3 regions of the Spirillospora sp. NPDC000708 genome follow, and region 2 is predicted to be linked to each of the others. Evidence: riboswitches for the same ligand, from Rfam matches in the RefSeq annotation. Region 2 holds a riboswitch; each other region holds the start of a gene.
The links. A riboswitch is a leader RNA that binds a small molecule or an ion and turns the genes downstream of it on or off. The one in region 2 is predicted to bind S-adenosylmethionine.
Positions count from the first base shown of each region.

Region 1: it holds a riboswitch for S-adenosylmethionine, as region 2 does, so the genes downstream of both, thrC (threonine synthase) here and ABT299_RS42170 (aminotransferase class V-fold PLP-dependent enzyme) in region 2, are expected to answer to the same signal.
Region 3: it holds a riboswitch for S-adenosylmethionine, as region 2 does, so the genes downstream of both, ABT299_RS31500 (GNAT family N-acetyltransferase) here and ABT299_RS42170 (aminotransferase class V-fold PLP-dependent enzyme) in region 2, are expected to answer to the same signal.

Region 1 covers NZ_JBEPCJ010000079.1:5,037-7,227, forward strand. The annotation lists gene thrC (threonine synthase) at 1-961, opposite strand, end outside; SAM riboswitch class I at 978-1,119, opposite strand; gene ABT299_RS39155 (cation diffusion facilitator family transporter) at 1,330-2,191, opposite strand, start outside.
Region 2 covers NZ_JBEPCJ010000092.1:22,757-24,947, reverse strand. The annotation lists gene ABT299_RS42180 (transglycosylase domain-containing protein) at 1-173, shown strand, start outside; gene ABT299_RS42175 (DUF8711 family protein) at 234-614, opposite strand; SAM riboswitch class IV at 665-781, shown strand; gene ABT299_RS42170 (aminotransferase class V-fold PLP-dependent enzyme) at 826-2,124, shown strand.
Region 3 covers NZ_JBEPCJ010000053.1:11,856-14,046, forward strand. The annotation lists gene ABT299_RS31490 (helix-turn-helix domain-containing protein) at 1-533, shown strand, start outside; gene ABT299_RS31495 (DUF397 domain-containing protein) at 567-929, opposite strand; SAM riboswitch class I at 1,228-1,317, shown strand; gene ABT299_RS31500 (GNAT family N-acetyltransferase) at 1,325-1,942, shown strand; gene ABT299_RS31505 (GNAT family N-acetyltransferase) at 1,939-2,191, shown strand, end outside.

The DNA.
Region 1 (2,191 bases), on a different contig from region 2:
GCGCCACGTCCAGCACGTAGGGACCGTCGGCCGGGTTGCCGATGGCCAGCGACTTGGCGATGGTGTCGGGCTTGACCGGGCGGACGACGTCGTGGCCCGCCTTGAACGCGGCGGACACCGGGTCGCAGCCGGCGGCCTGGGCGCCGAACACGCGGTACGGCTTGTCCTCGACCAGGCCCAGCTTGATCAGCTCCTGGAACGCCTTGTCGATCTTGGTGAGCTGGGAGCCGGACGCGACCGGCACCACGATCTGGTCGGGCAGCCGCCAGCCGAGCTGCTCGGCGATCTCGTAGCCGAGCGTCTTGGAGCCCTCGGCGTAGTACGGGCGGACGTTGACGTTGACGAACGCCCAGTCGTCCTGCTCACCGGCGATCTCGGACGCGAGCCGGTTCACGTCGTCGTAGTTGCCGTCGACGGTGACGAACGTCCCGCCGTACACGGCCGTCGTGATGATCTTCTGGGACTCGAGGTTCGACGGGACGAACACGGCGCTGCGGATCCCGGCGCGGGCCGCGGCGGCGGCGACCGCGTTGGCGAGGTTGCCGGTGGACGGGCACGCCAGCACCTTGAAGCCGAGCTCGCGGGCGGCGGCGAGCGCCACCGCGACGACGCGGTCCTTGAAGGAGTGGGTCGGGTTGCCGCTGTCGTCCTTCACCCACAGGCGCTGCAGGCCGATGCTCTCGGCGAGGTTGTCGGCGCGGACGAGCCGGGTCAGGCCGGGCTCGGTGTTCGGGGTGTCGGCGACGGTCGACGGGACGGGCAGCAGCCCGCGGTAGCGCCAGATGTTGCGCGGACCGGACTCGATGTCGGCCCGGGTGATCCCGCCGAAGTCGTAGGCGATCTCCAGCGGGCCGAAACACTCCTCGCACGCGTAGAAGGGGCCGAGATCGCGCTTCGAGCCGCATTCGCGGCAGACGAGGGCGGTAGCGGGTCCGAGGTCAGTGGCAGGCGTAAGTGCCATGAGGGCGAGGCCTTTCTCCCCATCTTCCCTGCGCCACCTTGGTCGCAGGCCGGAGTTGGCACCATCTCCCGGCCGGCCTCGCAGGATCGCGAGTGCGCCTCAGCCGGGTGGTTGCCGGGGCTTCACAGGGCCGGTCCCTCCACCCCTCTGGATGAGCGGTATTCAGTTGTCAGGGGGGCTGAGCTGGAAGACCGGCCCGTCGGCCACTGCGCTTCCTGCACCCCTCTGGATGAGCGGTATTCAGTTATCGAAGTCAAGCGCTAGTAGAGAACGAGCGCTTTGAGCTCGTATGCGAACTTTACATGACGTGACCGGAGGGCGGACAGGTGGGTCCGCCCAGTGAGACGTTACCCCGGGGGTGGTCTTGATCACGCGGGCTCGTCGGCGACGGGCCGGGCGGGCGCGCGCTGGGTGGGGTCGAGGAAGACGTGCCGGACGATCGGGACGCGCTCCTTCAGCCGGCGGTCGATCTCGCCGGCGACGTCCTCGGCCTGGTCGGCGCTGATGGCGTCGGAGAAGTTGACCCGGGCGGCGACGAGCAGCTCGTCCGGGCCGAAGTGCATGGTGAGCAGCTCGTCGACGCCGGTGACGCCGGGCGCCGCGGCGATCTCGGCGCGGATCTCGCGCTGCGCGGCCGGGTCGGCGGCCTGGCCGATGATCAGGCCCATGCTGTCGCGGCCGAGCACGAACGCGACGGCGACGAGCAGCAGGCCGATCAGGACGGACGCGAGGCCGTCCCAGAACTCCGAGCCGGTGAGCTGCCGCAGGACGAGCCCGGCGGCGGCGAACGCGAGGCCGATCATGGCGGCGGTGTCCTCGAACAGCGCGGCCTTGAAGGTGACGTCGGGCGACCGGCGGACGTGGTCGACGATGTCGCGGCCGTTCTCGCGGGTCTCGCGGCGCGCCTGCGTGAACGCGCGGACCCAGGACGTCCCCTCCAGCACCGCGCCGAGGGCGAGGACGCCGTAGGCGAGCCACACGTCGCCTTCGGAGCCGCCGTGGCCGCTCATCGTGAGGACGCCCTCGAAGATGGAGAAGCCGCCGCCGGCGACGAAGATGCCGAACGCGGCGAGCAGCGACCAGAAGTAGCGCTCGTTGCCGTAGCCGAACGGGTGGCGGCGGTCGGGCGGGCGGGCGCTGCGCCTCAGCGAGGTGAACAGGAACCCCTGGTTGAGGGTGTCGGCTACGGAGTGCGCGCCTTCGGCGAGCATCGCGCTCGATCCGGCGAGC
Region 2 (2,191 bases):
CGCCGACGGACCTGCCGACCATCATCCCGACGCTGCCCGGCGGCGGTGACGGCGGGAACGGCGGTGGAGGCACCGACGGCGGAGGCAACGGCGGCGGCGGCACCGACGGCGGTGGAGGGAACGACGGCGGCGGCGGTACCGGCGACGGCACCGGCGGCCAGATGTTCAACTGAGCGCGAGGGGCCCGGCGGTCGCACCGCCGGGCCCCTGCGCGTCCGCCCCACCCCGTGCCGCTAGGCGCACGCCTTTCCGATACGGGCCGGTGTGTCGTTCATCACGGCGCTGAGCTGCGAGGCGTCCCCGGTGCCGACGGTCGTGGCCGCCGCGCGCAGCCGCTGCGACTCGGCCCGCAGCGCCTTCTTCAGCGCCCCGTCGTCGGCCTCCTTCGCCAGCGCGTCGAGGCGGGTCGCGAGCCGCTGCGTCGCCTGGCCCCACTGCGCGGGCTCCGCCGCCGGCACGCTCCTGACCTGGGTGATGTACTGCTGGAACGCCTTCTTGGTGTCGCTGCAGACCTGGCCGGAGTTGCCCCCCAGCGCCCCGCACGCGCCCAGCAGGCCGGACACGCCGAGCATCACCACGCCCCCGGCAAGCGCCCGAACCACCCGGTACCGCATCGCACCCTCCCCCTTGATCTGCCACAGGCTCCGCATATACTTCCGCACTAGGTCATGAGCGCCAGCGCCAAGCCCCGGCTCGCTGGCCGGCAACCCTTCGTCCGCGATGGGGTGCCCCGGGTGAGGACCTGGCCGGACGCGGCACCGCGTTCCGGCAAGCGCGGATCCCGCAGGCACGGCCCCGGGGTCCCTGACCCCGGAAGGAACCGGCATGCCCGCCACGCTCGCCTCCGCACCGTCCCTCGCCCCGCTCACGCCTGCTGAGACGCCGGGCACCGCACGGGAAGTTCGCGCCTTCCCGCGCGTCGTCGGCGCGGACGCGCCCGTCCCGCTGAACGACGGCCGCCACGTCCCCTACGCCAACCTCGACTACGCCGCCAGCGCGCCTTGTCTGGAGGCGGTGCACGAGGCCGTCACCCGTGCGCTGCCCTACTACAGCAGCGTGCACCGCGGCGCCGGCTACGCCTCGCAGGTCACGACGGAGGCGTACGAGAGCGCGCGCGAGACCGTCCGCGAGTTCCTCGGCGCGTGGCGCCGCGCCGCCATCGTGTTCACCCGCAACACCACCGACGCGATGAACCTGCTCGCGCACGCCGTCCCGTCCGGGACGAGCGTCGTCGTGTTCGACTCCGAGCACCACGCGTCGCTGCTCCCGTGGAAGCGGCCCGTGCGGCTCCCCGTCCCCGCCACGCCCGCCGAGGCGATCGGCGCCGCCGACCGCGCGCTCGCCGCGACCCCGGTCGGCGCGCGGCTGCTCGTCGTCACCGCCGCGTCCAACGTCACCGGCGAGCTGTGGCCGGTCCGCGAGCTGGCGCAGGTCGCCCGCCGGCACGGCGCCCGCATCGCGGTGGACGCCGCGCAGCTCGTCCCGCACCGCCCGCTCGACATGACCGCGCTCGGCCTGGACTACGTCGCGTTCTCCGGCCACAAGCTGTACGCGCCGTTCGGCGCGGGCGTGCTCGCCGGGCGCGCCGACTGGCTGCGCGCCGCCGACCCGTACCTCAAGGGCGGCGGCGCCAGCGCGTCCGTCGCCGGCGCGGTCCGGTGGGCGCCGGCGGCGGAGCAGCGGCACGAGGCCGGCACCCCCAACGTCCTCGGCGTCATCGCGCTCGCCGCCGCCTGCGAGGCCCTCACCGCCGCCGGCTGGGACGCGCTCGCCGCCCGCGAGGAGCGGCTCCTCGCCCGGCTGCGCGCCGGGCTCGCCGCGCTCCCCCACGTCCGCGAGCTCACCCTGTGGGGCGACCGGTCGCCGCGCGTGGGAATCGTGTCTTTCACCGTGACCGGCTGGAACGCGCGCGACGTGGCGCTTACGCTGTCCGGTGAGCACGGCATCGGCGTGCGGGACGGCAAGTTCTGCGCGCACCCGCTCGTCCGGCACCTGCTGGGCGGGGACGACTCCGCCGGCTGCGGCGGCGAGGGGGCGGCCGTCCGCGCGAGCATCGGGATCGGGACCACCGAGGAGCACATCGACCGGCTGTGCACCGCGCTGGCGCGACTGGCACCGCGCTGACCTGCGGACTCGCCGGCGAGCACAGACGTTTATGGCCTTTGGTCCTGTTCGCCCCTGTAGCGTAGGC
Region 3 (2,191 bases), on a different contig from region 2:
GGACGTACGCCATTCCTGGCCTCCTGCAGAACAGAGAGTACGCCCACCGGATATTGGACAGCGGCCGGATCATCGCTGTTTCCACGCCGCGGCAGGTCGAACGCCGGCTGGATCTGCGTATGCGACGGCAGGAGATATTGCGCCGCGAGAATCCGCTGACCCTCTCTGCCGTTATAGATGAGTCCGTGCTGTTGCGCGACATCGGTGGCCGCGACATCATGCAAAGGCAGATGATCGATCTTCTCGACCTTGCCGAGTTGTCGAACGTGCACGTCCACGTGCTGCCGCTGGATGTCGACCGGGAACCGATTTTCTCGGACACCTTCACGCTTCTCGAGTTCGCCCCCGCCTACGATGTCGTCTTTCCGGATGTCGTCTACTTGGACAATCTGGTGACCATGGCGGTACTTCAGGACGACGGGGCCACGCACACGTACCGATTGTGCTGGGACGCGCTCAGGTCGGTCTCGCTCTCCGCGGAGGAGTCCCGGCGCCGGATAGCGCGGGCGGCCGAGGAGTGGGGGCCTCGCTGACCCTGCCGACCTGCCCCGGGACGTCCACGGCGGTCAATGGCCGGTACGGTCGATGATCTTTTGGAGCAGCGCTGAGAACCGCTGGCGAGAGAGGGGCAGGACCACCTCCGGCCGTGCGGAGTCCCGCAGCCCGATCAGCTCAGAAGAAAGCCGGCTCACCTCGACGCAGTTCGTCTCTCCCGTGCACTCCGTGGTTCCCGGGCAATGTGAGCCCTTGCGCCAAGCCGGATCGGGTGCGCCTGACGCGGGCCCGCCGGCACTTCCGTTGTTCTCATCCGTCGATGCGGGCATGTCCTGGTCCCTTCGTCGCGACCATGACGCGGGGGTCCGCGGTCGGCTAGAGGTTAGCGACCTGGACGCCGGTTTCGCGGGAGTTTGCTCCAGCATTTCGGACATTGATCAGCTGTCTAACTACTGTAAAATCGGACAGTTGGCAATAAACCAAGACCAATGGTGTGGGCGTCGAGTTGAGGGCGGCGAACCGGAGGAGACGACGGGATAGTAGCGCGTAGCGCCTCCCGTGCAATGACCACCGGGACACTTTTATGTCGACGGTTAGACCTTGAGGTGAGAATCTCAATCGAGAACGCATCGGTGTACCGGTGACGGGATGTCCGTCGGTGGGGGCGGGGAGGCGAGGCGCCCGGAAGCGTGTTGACGGGTGGTGGTGGTGCGGGGCAGGATCTGGGCGTTGTGATCATCTAGAGGACCTGAGGGACCTGGCCCTGGGACGGTCCGGCAACCTGCCTTCGCGGCAAGGTGCCAATGCCAGGAGCGATGAGGAGAAGCTCATGGGCGTACGCCTTGATGTTCCTGTGCTGGCCGGGACGCTCGTCCGGCTGGAGCCGCTGTCGTTGGAGCATGTGCCGCAGCTGGCGGAGGCCGCCGAGGAGAACCGGTCGTCGTACGGGTTCACGCTCGTGCCCGGGGCGGCGGACATGGAGTCCTATGTCGCCGGGCAGCTCGCGCGGCCCGGGCTGACGCCGTTCGCGCAGGTCAGGCTCGCGGACGGGAAGGCGGTCGGGCACACCGGCCTCTGGGATCCGCGGACGTGGCCCGGCACGGACCGGCTGTGCGCGATCGAGGTCGGCTGGACGTGGCTGGCGGCGTCCGCGCAGGGCACCGGCATCAACGTCGAGGCGAAGAAGCTGCTGTTCACCTACGCCTTCGAGACGCTGGGCGTGGCGCGCGTCGATCTCAAGACGGATGCGCGGAACGAGCGGTCGCGGCGGGCGATCGAGCGGCTCGGCGTGCACTTCGAGGGCGTCCTGCGGAGCTGGTCGCCGTCGTGGGCGCCGGGCGAGGAGGGCACGCTGCGCGACTCGGCGATGTTCTCGGTGGTCGAGTCGGAGTGGCCGTCGGTGAAGACGGCCATGACGAACCGGCTGGCGGGGACCGTCGCGAGGTGACGGCGAGCGGCTTTCCCGCGCGCGTGCCGGTGCTGGACGGGACGGTGGTACGGCTGAAGCCGCTGTCGATGCGGCATGTGTCCGAGCTCGCGGAGGCCGCCGAGGAGAACAGGTCGTCGTACGGGTTCACTCCGGTGCCCTCCGCGGCCGGCATGGAGGCGTACGTCTCCGACAAGCTCGACCGTCCTGAACTCATGGCCTTCGCGCAGGTCAGAGTGGCGGATGGGAGGGCGGTCGGGCACACCGCGC